2 regions of the Bacillus sp. H1a genome follow, and region 2 is predicted to be linked to the other one. Evidence: predicted binding sites of a transcription regulator. Region 2 holds the regulator's gene; the other holds the start of a gene.
The links. Region 2 encodes LexA, which represses DNA repair genes until DNA is damaged. Its sites were predicted from a motif close to CGAACATATGTTCG; they were not measured.
Positions count from the first base shown of each region.

Region 1: a site for LexA is predicted at 3,617-3,630, ahead of ruvA (Holliday junction DNA helicase RuvA). Genes of this name have one in related genera too.

Region 1 is NZ_AYMH01000083.1:2,029-9,034, reverse strand. It holds gene tgt (tRNA guanosine(34) transglycosylase Tgt) at 1-640, opposite strand, end outside; gene queA (tRNA preQ1(34) S-adenosylmethionine ribosyltransferase-isomerase QueA) at 653-1,705, opposite strand; gene U860_RS0128865 (DUF2905 domain-containing protein) at 1,725-1,925, opposite strand; gene ruvB (Holliday junction branch migration DNA helicase RuvB) at 1,922-2,923, opposite strand; gene ruvA (Holliday junction DNA helicase RuvA) at 2,929-3,546, opposite strand; gene U860_RS0128850 (iron-hydroxamate ABC transporter substrate-binding protein) at 3,736-4,680, shown strand; gene U860_RS0128845 (BofC C-terminal domain-containing protein) at 4,711-5,220, opposite strand; gene U860_RS0128840 (DMT family transporter) at 5,360-6,289, opposite strand; gene U860_RS0128835 (metalloregulator ArsR/SmtB family transcription factor) at 6,359-6,679, opposite strand.
Region 2 is NZ_AYMH01000018.1:8,020-15,025, reverse strand. It holds gene U860_RS0107455 (phosphate/phosphite/phosphonate ABC transporter substrate-binding protein) at 1-593, opposite strand, end outside; gene U860_RS0107450 (bifunctional metallophosphatase/5'-nucleotidase) at 778-2,361, shown strand; gene U860_RS0107445 (DUF896 domain-containing protein) at 2,408-2,647, opposite strand; gene U860_RS0107440 (recombinase family protein) at 2,693-3,349, opposite strand; gene lexA (transcriptional repressor LexA) at 3,491-4,111, shown strand; gene U860_RS0107430 (DUF4097 family beta strand repeat-containing protein) at 4,198-5,004, opposite strand; gene U860_RS0107425 (DUF1700 domain-containing protein) at 5,005-5,547, opposite strand; gene U860_RS0107420 (PadR family transcriptional regulator) at 5,540-5,863, opposite strand; partial or broken gene U860_RS32950 (ATP-binding cassette domain-containing protein) at 6,092-6,460, opposite strand; gene U860_RS32945 (Phr family secreted Rap phosphatase inhibitor) at 6,942-7,006, opposite strand, start outside.

The sequences.
Region 1 (7,006 bases), on a different contig from region 2:
AACCAGGGAAGTCCATTGAAACAAGATCTTTCGCACTTTGACGACGAAGCTCTTCAAACTCTCCGCCCTGTACAATACCGAATAAACCTTGGTCTTGTGGACGCTCATGTGCCTTTAGACAACGCTCTGCCCAACGGCTTGTACGCTCTACAGACTTTTTCATATATTCAAAAGTAGCTGGGAACGGTGGACACTCGTCAAATGCCATCATGATATCTGAACCTAATGCATTTTGAATTTCCATCGCTTTTTCTGGTGATAAGAATAATTTATCTCCATTTAAGTGATTACGGAAATGAACGCCTTCCTCTTCAATACGGCGGAAGTCACTTAAACTGAATACTTGGAAACCACCTGAATCCGTTAAGATTGCACGGTCCCAGTTCATAAATTTATGCAAACCGCCTGCTTCACGAACAATCTCGTGGCCTGGGCGTAGCCATAAATGATACGTATTACTTAAAATAATACCAGAATCCATTGCTTTTAATTCTTCTGGTGACATCGTTTTAACTGTTGCAAGTGTACCAACTGGCATAAATGTCGGTGTATCAAATGAACCGTGTGGCGTATGCACACGTCCTAAACGCGCACCCGTTTGTTTACAAGTTTTAATAAATTCATAACGAATTGCTGTCATAATTTACTCCTTTTATTTGTTTCTCATTTTAGCGTGAGATGCAACGAACATCGCATCACCAAAGCTAAAGAAACGATATTTTTCTTTTACTGCTTCATTATATGCATGAAGTACATTATCTCTATTTGCGAATGCACTTACAAGCATAATTAATGTTGATTTCGGCAAATGGAAGTTTGTAATTAAACCATCAATTGCTTTAAATTCATATCCTGGGTACATAAATATATCTGTCCATCCAGAAGCTGCACAAAGCTTACCATCATGATCTGTCGCAATCGTTTCTAATGTACGAGTTGATGTCGTACCTACTGTAATAATACGTCCACCATTCTCTTTCACACGGTTTAATAACGCAGCTGTCTCTTCAGACATATGGTAATACTCTGCATGCATATGATGCTCTTCAATAGTATCTGCAGAAACTGGTCTAAATGTTCCAAGTCCTACATGGAGCGTAATAAATGCTAATTGAACGCCTTTTTGCTTCAATTTCTCGAGTAACTCTTCTGTAAAGTGAAGTCCAGCTGTCGGTGCTGCTGCTGAACCAATTTCCTTCGCATATACCGTTTGATAACGATCGCGATCTTCCAACGTCTCTTTAATATACGGAGGAAGTGGCATTTCTCCAAGTTCGTCTAAAATTTCATAAAAGATGCCGTCATATGAAAACTCAAGTTGACGCCCACCTTGATCTGCAGTTCCTGTACAAGTTGCTTTTAACTTTCCTTCACCAAAAGAGATTACAGTACCTTCTTTTACACGCTTCGCTGGCTTGACAAGTGTTTCCCACTTATCGCCTTCCTCTTGTTTTAAAAGAAGCACTTCGATATGTGCACCTGTATCTTCTTTCACACCGTGCAAGCGAGCAGGCATAACTTTCGTTTCATTTAAAACTAAGCAATCCCCCTCATGTAAGTAAGAAAGAATGTCCGTAAAATGTTTATGCTCAATATCCCCTGTTTCACGGTCTAACACCATCAATCTTGATGTTTCACGCTCTTCAAGCGGGATTTGTGCAATAAGCTCTTCTGGTAAATGAAAATCAAACAGATTAATATCCATAACTATATCCACCTATTTCTTATTTAAATCGATTTATTATATACATAACAAAAGATAATACAATACTTAACACAATACATGTAATGATAGGAAAATAAAAGGTAACGTTTCCTTTTTTCACAAAAATATCGCCTGGAAGCCTTCCAATAAACTTCCAAGCTAGACCAACAACAATGAGTAAAATACCAGCTGTAATAAGCAGCTTTGGCATCTCCGTCATACCTTTGGCATCTCCATCCCAAAATGTTCATATGCGAGTGGAGTTACGATTCGGCCTCTTGGAGTTCGTTGTAAAAAGCCAATTTGTAATAAATACGGCTCATACACATCTTCAATCGTATGAGATTCTTCTCCAATCGTTGCCGAAACTGTTTCTAATCCAACTGGACCACCGCGGAACTTTTCAATAATACCAAGCAGTAATTTATGGTCAATATGATCAAGTCCTAATTTATCTACTTGTAATAGCTCTAACGCCATTTGTGTAATTTCCATCGCAATCGTTCCGTCACTGCGAACTTGCGCGAAGTCACGTACACGTCGTAATAGACGATTCGCAATACGAGGTGTACCACGGGCACGTCTTGCAATTTCTAGTGCTGCCAACGAATCAATCTCCACTTCGAATACTTCTGCTGTACGTTCTACAATCGCAGAAAGCTGATCTACTGTATAATACTCTAATCGTGAAAGTACACCGAAACGGTCACGAAGTGGTGCTGATAATGCACCTGCACGCGTCGTTGCCCCAACTAGCGTAAATGGGGGTAAGTCTAGACGTACAGATCGAGCTGACGGTCCTTTCCCAATAACGATATCAAGGCAAAAGTCTTCCATCGCTGGGTATAACACTTCTTCAATAGATCTATGCAAACGATGAATTTCATCAATAAATAATACATCCCCAGGCTGCAGTGCTGTTAATACAGCCGCTAAATCTCCTGGTCTTTCAATTGCGGGACCTGACGTTGTTCGAATGTTAACACCCATTTCATTGGCAATAATATTCGCAAGCGTCGTTTTACCAAGTCCAGGTGGTCCATATAAAAGTACGTGATCTAACGTTTCTTCACGCATTTTCGCCGCTTCAATAAAAACTTCTAAATTATGTTTCGCTTTATCTTGGCCAATATACTGACGGAGCGTCTGTGGCCGTAATGAATACTCTAAATCTGCATCTTCATATACAGATTCCCCTGAAAGGAGACGTTCGTCCATTATACTCACCTCTTACCATTTAGTAAAAGACTAAGTGCCTTTTTAATATATTGATCCGTTGTTAGTGATTCTTTTAATAGTTCTGGTACAACGCGAGAAACTTCTCGTTCTGCATAACCAAGTGCACGCAGTGCTTCCAGCGCTTCATCAAGTTCAACTGATGAACCTTTTTTCTCATCAAAACTTTCGACATCTGAGAACAAATCAACAAACGCATCTGGTACAACATCTGCTAATTTCCCTTTTAAATCTAAAATCATTTGGCGCGCTGTTTTCTTTCCGACACCTGGGAATTTCACTAAAAACTTCTCATCTTCATGTTCAATTGCTTGAACGACCTGTCCTGTTTGACCAGAAGCTAAAATTGCAAGAGCACCTTTCGGTCCAATGCCTGATACACCTAACAATTTTGTAAATAATAAACGCTCTTCACGTGTTTTAAATCCGTAAAGTGCCATAATATCTTCTCTCACATAATGATATGTATAGACACGAATTTCTTGCTTACTTCTTTGAAAGACATATGGATTTGGTGTGAAAATTTGATAACCAATTCCATTATGATCAATTACGACATATTCCGGTCCTACATACTCCACGTAACCTGTAACATATTCAAACAAAATACGATCTCTCCCTCTCAAATCATGTATTCCATTTTAACATATTTAACAATAGAAAAGCGAGGATACCCCAACAAATGTTCTCTGTTTAAAATTTCCGTTTTTTTCTATTGACATAAATACAGAAAGAACATTACTATACAATAGTCGATAATGATTATCAATATTAATTAAAGGGGTTACATTAGGATGAAAAAAAGGCTATTTATTTTATTTACTATCATGTTAGTTGTCCTTTCTATCGTTGGCTGCTCTTCTCAAAAAGATGAGTCTAAAGCGAAAGAACAACCGAAAACAAAAGTTGTCAAACACGCTAAAGGAGAAGCGACAATTCCAGTAAATCCAAAAAGGATTGTTGACTTATCTGGATCAACAGAAGAATTGTTACTTCTTGGACATAAACCTGTTGGTACAGCAAATACATATAAAGATAAAATCCAAAATCATTTAACAGAAAAGCTAGACGGAGTAAAAGCTGTTGGCTGGTATTGGGCACCTAAAGTTGATTTAGAAGCTGTTACTGCTTTAAAACCAGACTTAATTATTTTAAACAATCGTCAATTGAAAATTTATGATCAACTAGAAAAGGTGGCACCGACAGTTGTTCTAGAAACAAATCTAGAAGACTGGCGCGGTAAGTTTAAAGAAGTAGGTAAACTATTTGACGAAGAAAAGAAAGCTGATAAATGGATTACAGACTACGATAAAAAAGCAGACTCTTTATCTAAAAAAATTAAAGAAAAAACAAAAGACGAAAACTTTATGTTCGTTGCAGTAACACCACAAAACTTCCGTGTATACGGTAGCTTCGGATATGGTGACATCATCTTTAACGACTTAAAACTTCCAGCAACAAAAGGTACAGACTTAAAACAAACGATGGCACAAGTATCACTAGAAGGCCTCGTTGCATTCCAGCCTGATCAAATGTTCATTGTAAACTTCGGCGGCGAAGCTGATAAAGTGTATGAAGACTATAAAAACAGTGCAGTTTGGAAAGATAATAAAGCAGTGAAAAATAATCACGTATACGAAGTATCGAATGAAGTCTTCAATACGAAAGCATTTAATCCAATCGGAAAAGATATGCTAATTGATGAAATCGCTAAACAAATTTTAGATAAAAATAAATAAGAAAAGCAGCTCGCACCAGAGCTGCTTTTCTTACTTTTTCACTGCATACTGCTTCATTTTTTCAATGGTCTTCACAAAACCTTCTTTTGATTTTATACGAATGCCACGTTTTAATTTCGCACGCTCATAACTTTCAAGCTTTTTCATATCAATTTGAAAAAATGAGTGAATCGCGTTATCACTTTTCGGTACACCTTTAAAAATTTGTAATATTCCTTCCTCTGAAACACCAAAATAACCACTTGTTTTCAATAAAGGTGAAATATCATCAATTTTCTTTTGTAATACGATTTGTACATCATCACGATCAACAAGTTGCCACTCTTTATATTGCTGCAAAAACTGCTCCAAATTCACTACTTTTTCCGTAAATATTTCCTCACTTACTTCTCCATCAACATACATACGCTCTAATAAAATTGTAACTTGAGGTTCTTTTTCTTTTACTTCTGGTACTGGCCCTTCCGCCCTCACACTCGTTTCATAAACTAAACAAAACACCATAACGAAAGCTTGCACTGCAATCAGTATCCATTTCATTTCCGTTCACCTCTTCTAGGCAAAATCATACTTTCATTTGTAGTTTTTCCGGAAATGGGGGTTTTATCCCTAATTCATAGAATACCCCTATTAAGAATTATAGAATTCAATTTTTTGTACACCTTTACACTATTTCCCCCTATTTAGAATCGCAGTGATTATGCGAAAGTAGTTTTTTATCTTTATTGGATTGCATCGTTGCTATATAGACTCCGATTAGTACAATTATCATTCCAACTATTTGCTGCCACGTAACAATTGCTCCATATAATATAACTGATATGCCAGTAGCCACAATGGGAGTTATATTTAAATACATACTAGCTTTACTTGCACCTAGCTCTTCTACTCCTTTATTAAACACTATATACCCAACTAACGTCCCACATATCACCATATACAGCATCTCTATCCATCCTTGTAAGGAAAGCGTTGAAACCTCTCTCCAGCCATCTTCATATAAAGAAAGGCCTGCTAAAAAAACAGTTCCTAATACCGTCATACTCATTGTAGTTAATAAGGGTGATACACCACGCATAACTCTTTTTCCTGTTAAGCTATATAACACCCCACATATTAAGGCAGCTATAAATAAAAGATCTCCCTTATTAAATGACAAGGACATAAGCGTATTCAATGAACCACTCGTAATAACAACTATTACACCGATAAGCGATAAAATTAAACTTATTCCTATTTTTAAACTCCAAGATTCTTTAAAAAATAATATTGCTCCCAATGTCACAAAGACTGGCATGGTAGCAATGATAAGTGAGCCATTCATAGTAGAAGTATAGTGAAGTCCCATAAAGAAAAAAATGTTGTACCCAAAAATACCTGTTAACGATACAAATAACAATCCCCGCCAATTCTCAACTAACAAACTTGTATTCCACTCAGATTTCATAAAAACTATTCCTATCAAAATGAAACCAGCTAAACCAAAACGAATTGTCGCTGCAGTAATTGGTGGAATCTCGGTAATAATATGCTCTGCTGTTGCAAAAGAGCCACCCCAAAACAAAGGAACAAGTAACATAATTACGTGCATACGATTTATACTGTTCATTTTTATTACCCCTTTTCGTAAAAAACAAGTTCAAATGTTTAAACTTGTTTACTCATTAACTAAAAAAAATTAATAATTCGACTCTATCTCTTGAAGTAAATCCTTCACCTGTTTTAAAAAATCTCCAGCTATTATAGAATAAAAAATTTCTTTTCCATTCCGATCCGCTACAATTAACTCTGCTTGTTTTAAAATTTTTAAATGATGTGAAACAGCCGGCCTAGAAATCCCCATCTTATCTGTTATTTGCGTTACATTCATATGTTTGTTTTCTAGTAACAACATAATAATTTGCTGACGATTCCCATCTCCCAACGCCTGAAATATAGGTGTTACGACCTGAAACTTTTCTAACACAATTTCTGTATTTCTGCATTCAAAATTCTCCATATCCTCTTCATCCCAACTTTTTATATCTAAAAAACATGTAATATATTACCATTAAATAGTAACCCTTTCACATACACTTGTAAATAACTTTATTTTCTGACTTTAAATTCAATAAAAAAAGAGAAGATTGGATTCCTCCACTCTTCTCTTTACATTCATATAAAATGAAAGACGCCTGCATAGCAGGCGTCTTGATGCGTTTACGGCGAGAGACCAGGCGACCACATTCGCGTGTTTAGCACTTAAGCATATCTCTCGTCTTACGTAAATTAGCTCATCGCTTTGCTAATATAACATTAATAAAGTATAAGCGCAACATGTTTATAA
Region 2 (7,006 bases):
AATGTAACAGGTTTCACATCTTTTAATGGATCTATCCCTTCTTTCAGCAATACAGCTGCAGGCCACACATATCCTGCTGAAGATGTTACATCTTGATACCCGATTTTTTTACCTTTTAAATCTTTTACACTATTAATGTTAGAATCTTTCTTTACAACAAACTCAGACTTATAATAATCTACCAAGTCTTTTGTTGGAGCTCCTGTTGCATCATCTACTCCAAATCGTTGTGCTTGTAAAATTACATTTGCGGCCTTTTTTTCATGCGCTAATACATATGCCGTTGGAGGCAAGAAACCTACATCTACTTGTTTTGATGCCATCGCTTCTACAATCGTATTGTAATTCGTCGAAATACTAACTTTTACAGGGATATTCAGCTTATCACTTAACAGTTTTTCTAGTGGTTTTGCTTTTGCTTCTAACGTATCAGCATTTTGCGATGGAACAAATTGAACATTTAAAGTCTTTGGTACATAACCTTTTTTCGTATCTTCACTTTTATTTGTACTTGATTCCTTCGCCCCACAACCACTTAATAATCCCGCTGCTAATACAACCGATGTACCCATTGCAAAAACTTTTTTCAACATGTTAAATCCTCCATTTCCCTTGTTATAAATTTACTTTTTGTAAACACGTAGAAATATATCACATATTTTCCCATACAATTATTTATTTACAGAATTTTTACACATTCTAAACATTCCAATCAAACTTCATTTCACATATCTGATATGATTAATCGTAAGATAACAATAGAAAAGGTGGATTATGTTGAATCAAAATCGATTTGTAACTATTAACATCTTATTAACGAGCGATATACATGGTAATGTTTATCCAATTCACTATCAAAATAACTTACCAGCAGACGTGGGACTATCCAAAATTTCGACACTCATTAAAAAAGAGCGTTCTACAAATGAACATGTGATTTTAATTGATAACGGTGATTTCATCCAAGGAACTCCTTTCACTTATCATTATGCTACTTATGAAAAAGATAAAGAGAACCCAATGGCCTTATTAGCCAATTATCTAGATTATGATGCTGCAATTATCGGAAATCATGAATTTAATTACGGAATGGACATATTAAACAATGCTATTTCAACTGCCAATACCCCTTATTTATCAGCTAATATTTTAAATAAAAACAGAAAAAAACCGTATTTTGGAAAACCATATATCATAAAGCAAATTGAGCCGAATATAAAAATTGCTATTTTAGGGGTAACAACGCATTACATCCCAAATTGGGAGCAACCTCATCATATTGAAGATTTACTATTTGAAGATGCACTGGAAACAACAAAAAAGTGGGTTTCTTACATCCGCGAAAACGATAAACCTGACTTACTCGTCGTCGCTTACCATGGAGGATTTGAACGTGATTTACAAACAGGAGAACCTACTGAAGCTTTAACAGGTGAAAATCAAGGTTATGCGATGTGTCATGAAATTGATGGCATAGATATTTTACTAACAGGTCATCAACATCGAACGATTGCAAATACAAAAGTGAATGGTGTTACAATTTTACAAGTTGGCTGTAATGGACAATCGTTAGGAAAAGTGGAAGTTACATTTGAAAGAAATAATAATGAGTGGGTTACGAAAGAATGTCATTCTGAAATACTATCTGTACAGGGGATTCAGGAAGATGAAGCTATCCTTTCACTTGTGTATGATTACGAGGATAAAACACAAAAGTGGCTTGATCAGCCTATTGGGTTTATTAATGGAGACATGCAAATTTCTGATGCTCTGCAAACACGTCTACAAGACCATCCCTTTATTGAATTTATTAATAAAATACAGATGGATGTAGCAGAAGTTTCTATTTCTTGTACAAGTTTATTTCACAATGAATCTCCTGGTTTTCCCGAACATGTCACAATGCGTAACATCGTTTCTAATTATATTTATCCAAATACATTAAAAGTTATTCGAGTGACTGGAGCAGATATAAAAGAAGCTCTTGAGCTCTCCGCCACTTATTTCGCACTAAATGTAGACGGAAATATCATTGTAAACCATGCATACTTAGAACCGAAACCGCAGCACTATAATTACGATATGTGGGAAGGAATTTCATACGTATTAAACATTTCAAAACCATTTGGCGAAAGAGTTACTTTTTTAGAATATGATGGACTTCCAATCAACATGAAGCAAGAATACGATGTCGTTATGAATAATTATCGTGCAGGTGGTGGCGGAAACTTCCTTATGTATCAAAATAAGCCCATTATAAAAGACATACCAATAGATATGTCTGAACTTATCGCTAACTATATATTGAAGCATAAAACGATAGAAGCAACAACAAATCATAACTGGAAAGTTATTAAATAGCGAATCTGTCTATTAATATCAAAAAAAGATGGGCTACGCCCATCTTTTAATTTAATTTTGCATTATCTTGCTTTTTTAAAGCTTTTAATTTCGCCGGTGTAACATCAGTGCCTTCTTCGTTAACGACTTTAATTCCTTTTAATTCGTTTAACATATTTTGACGAAATCCTTTTAAATATTGTTCACGTAGCGATTGGCGCTCACGTTGTTCTTCTTCAGTTAAGCCTTCAGCTTTTGCTTTTTTCGCTAAGAAGTTAATGCGTTCAATGAGTTCGTGACTTAGCATCTCGAATCCCCCTTCTACTCAAAACTGATTATTATCATACAATAGTTAGTCTTCTTTATCAAGCGATTGCTTTGTATATTCGACATATCTTCGATGCACAGTTGCTTTTGAAACATTATGACCGAAACCACGAAGTGTTGCTGCAATCTCTTCGAAAGTTAATTCATTCCTACGCAAACGTACAATTTCCTCAATAGGTACTTCTTTTTTCTCGCGTCCTACACTTAAATGACGATTTTTCAAATTATTCTCTGGACGAAATCCTTTCTCCACCGCTCTTTGCATGCCACGTTTAATTTTCAAATTGTGGATTTTTCTTTGATACTCCTCAACAATCCCAATTATATCTAACACCATAGAATCAGAATCCGAAAGCTGTAATTCACCATTATGCGTGTGCGTATAAACTTTTATTCCCTCTTTATGTAAACAATGCATTAATGCAATCTTCGCATTCCCTCTACCAAGGCGCGTTTCATCTTGTATAAGAAGCACATCAACTTGTTCATCTCGAATTGTATCTAGCACTTCTAATATGCCATCACGTTCAATTGTATAACCACTAGCCTGCTCTTCAATTACTTTTATAACATTCATTTGATAGCGCTCAGCTAAATGCAATAATTCATCTTTTTGACGCAATAATGATGTTTCCTGCGCTTCTTTTGTTGTGCTCACACGTGCATAAATAATTGCATTCATTTTGAACCCCTCTTTCTCACTATATTTTCCCTCTAGTGTATCATAAATTCGCCTTCCGTTCGAACTTATGTTTGTAGAATGTTTTTTCACATGTTATACTTATTAATAAGAAAAATGAAAGAAAACGAGGTGTTAGAAAACATGGAAAAGTTAACGAAACGCCAGCAAGACATTCTCGACTTTATTAAGCTAAAAGTACAAGAAAAAGGGTATCCACCTTCCGTACGTGAAATCGGTCAAGCAGTCGGCCTTGCTTCTAGTTCTACAGTGCACGGACATTTATCACGATTAGAAGAAAAGGGATATATTCGACGCGATCCAACAAAACCACGAGCAATTGAAATTTTAGGTGAAGACCGAACGGACACTGAAACACAATCTGTTATTCAAGTTCCAATCGTCGGAAAAGTTACTGCTGGTTTACCAATTACAGCAGTTGAAAGTGTAGAAGAACACTTCCCACTTCCAGCTAGCATTGTTGCTGGAGCAGACCAAGTGTTTATGTTACGTATTTCTGGGGACAGTATGATTGAAGCTGGTATTTTTGATGGTGATTTAGTCGTTGTTCGCCAACAACAGTCTGCATACAATGGTGAAATTGTAGTTGCCTTAACCGAAGACAATGAAGCAACTGTTAAACGTTTCTATAAAGAAAAAGACCATTTCCGTCTTCAACCGGAAAACTCTTCATTAGAACCTATCATTTTAAAACAAGTGTCAGTTATCGGAAAAGTAATTGGCGTATATCGCGATTTACATTAAAAATAATAAAAAGAAGATAATTACCTTATTTATATAAGTAATTATCTTCTTTTTGTATTTTGATAGATTTCCGTACATTCTATTCCTTATTTACGAGCTTCAATCGTAACATCTCCGGCAGAAGTTTTCCCACTAATCTTTGTACTTCCATTACCAATTGTTATATTTTTATTTTCCTCATTAAAAATTGTCACGTCTCCAGCAGTGCTTCGCCCGGTTATAACTGCGTCTTTCGGTTTTTCCAATAAAGTAATATCTACATCACCAGCAGTTGAGCTTGCCTCTAGATCATATTTAGAATCATGATCAATAACATCCACATCACCACTAGCTGTTTTTGCTGTTACTTTCCCAATCACTTTCTTTACATTCACGCTACCAGCTTTTGAAGATCCATCTACACTCTTAGCAGTTATATGTCCCAGATCCACATCTCCACCAAGTGTCCCAGCACTTACGTAGTCACTTTTCACATCACTTATTTCTATTTGCCCAGCGGATGAATTTACTTTTATCTCTTGATAAGAACGTTCAGGTATAAATATAGTCAATATAGGCGTTTGAAAATTGAAAGTAAAAAATGAGAAATCAAATGAAACACCTTTCTCTATTTCTCCTTGAATCTTTAATGTGTCACCATCCTCAGCTATACGAATCTTCTGTTTACGTAAATCTCCTGATTGCTTTACATAAAAAGAGGAATCAGGAGATTTTTGGACAACAATATCTCCTGCATCTAACTTAACTTCTACATTTTTTAGCGTTTCATTTTTAATTACGTCTTCTTTATTTCCTTTTTCTGCAGTTTGTACTGCTTTTTCATATGTTTGTGAAATCCCTATTACTCCAATAATGATACAAGCGATAGCTACTAATAATAGTTTTTTCATCATTTACTCCCCTTTTATCATTTTGAAGTTCCATATTACATATCGTACGCATAATCTTTTAAACCACTTCGTACTATAAAAAGCTACAATACATAACAACAAACCAACTCCAACAAACGTGATACTAACGAATAAATCAATCCATAAAAAAGTGCCCATAAACACTTTTAGAATAACAAAAAATGGTGTCACTACACTAGAAATCCCCGCAACCCAAAGAGAAAATATAGTAGCAATAATTGCAATTAATGGGCCTAACACAATAATAAAATTAAACAAACTAAGTCCAATCGCCGCCATGACAGCTCTTGTCACATTTGAAGTCGATGGATCTTTTTTCATTTCATCAAAGCGATACATCGCTAATAATTCTTTTGCAATCACTTTCGGAGAACCAAGTCCTTTTATTATTTCCGATTCAGTTTTCCCCTCTTCTACCCCAAACTGAAAGTGCTCTTCATAATCGAATAAAATGTCTTTCCTCTCTTCTTCCGGTAACTTTCTAAGCTGATTCGATAATTCCCGAAGGAACTGTTCTTTATTCATCCCAATTCACCCCTTCAATAATTTCTTGTACGCCTTTCGCAAAATCACGCCACTCTGTTACTAATAAATGAAGTTGCGTCTCACCTTGCTCAGTTAGTTCATAATATTTACGGGGCGGCCCTTCCGTAGATTCTTTTAAATATGTTTGAAAATATCCCTCTTTCGTTAAACGACGCAATAACGGATATACTGATCCTTCTGATATTAAAAACTTATTAGAGATTTGTTGAACTAGTTCATAGCCATAACAATCTTTACGTTTTACAAGAGCCAATACACACAGTTCTAACACACCTTTTTTAAACTGAACGTTCAAGGACAATCCTCCTTCCTTATTTTAGTACTGTTTAATACACGGTACTTGATTTATCCATAATATACCACTTAGTACTGTTCATTGCAAGGTACTGAACTATATTTATCCCCTAAATTTAGAAAATGCACAAATGAAAGCCCGAATAAGACCCTGTTGTAACAGGCCATTATTCGGGCTTTCATTCAATTTTAATTACATTAATACAAGACTTCATTCACTTTTTCTCCTCTAAGAACCAACTTCCATTTGTGAGCCCAATAAATTTCGAAACACACCTTTTCTCTCTTTAGCCAATTGATTAAATTCACCTTTTTGAACAATTTCACCTTTTCCTAAAACAATAACTTGATCTGCATTATGTATCGTACATAAACGATGCGCAATAACAATAATAGTCATCGTTCCTTTCAATCTTTCTTATGCTGATTGAATTTTCACTTCATTTTCAGTATCTAACGCACTAGTAGCTTCATCTAATATTAAAATGGACGGTTTCCTTAAAATTGCACGCGCTAGTACAAGTCGTTGGCGTTCACCACCTGAAAGCCTCACTCCACGATCTCCAATAAGAGTATCAAGCCCTTTTGGAAGCATTCGCTACAATTTACTGTAAATAAATGACGAAAAAGCCCTGATACCGTAGTATCAGGGCTTTTTTCTCTCTTAGTATAGAGACATATATTGATCGCGTTCCCATTGGTGAACTTGCGTTCTAAATATATCCTCTGAATTCATCAAGTTTTAAATTGAACCAGAAACACTGATTTATCAAGGTTTTATAAAAGTGATGTTTCCTAGTGATTCATCACTTTTTTTATTTTTGTGGGTGAATTGTGGGTGGGTTTGTGGGTGCCCCCCACAAAATAAAACAAACATAAATAGGTTAGGCTTGTTTTATTTTTTCATCTGTTCTTTCCTATTTAAAATATCCTCTAAAAAAATTCGTTACAGTTCAATAATTTTTCACAATTGAACAAGGCAAGATGTTGTCATCATCCTGCCTTGTTTATTTTATCTACTTTACTGCTTATTGATTATTTATTTCTTTAATAACTGATGGGGGTAATTTTTTTATTTATTAGATTCCTGTACCATGTTCTGAATATGAAATAATATTCTCTTGTTTCAGTGTAGGTGCTGCAC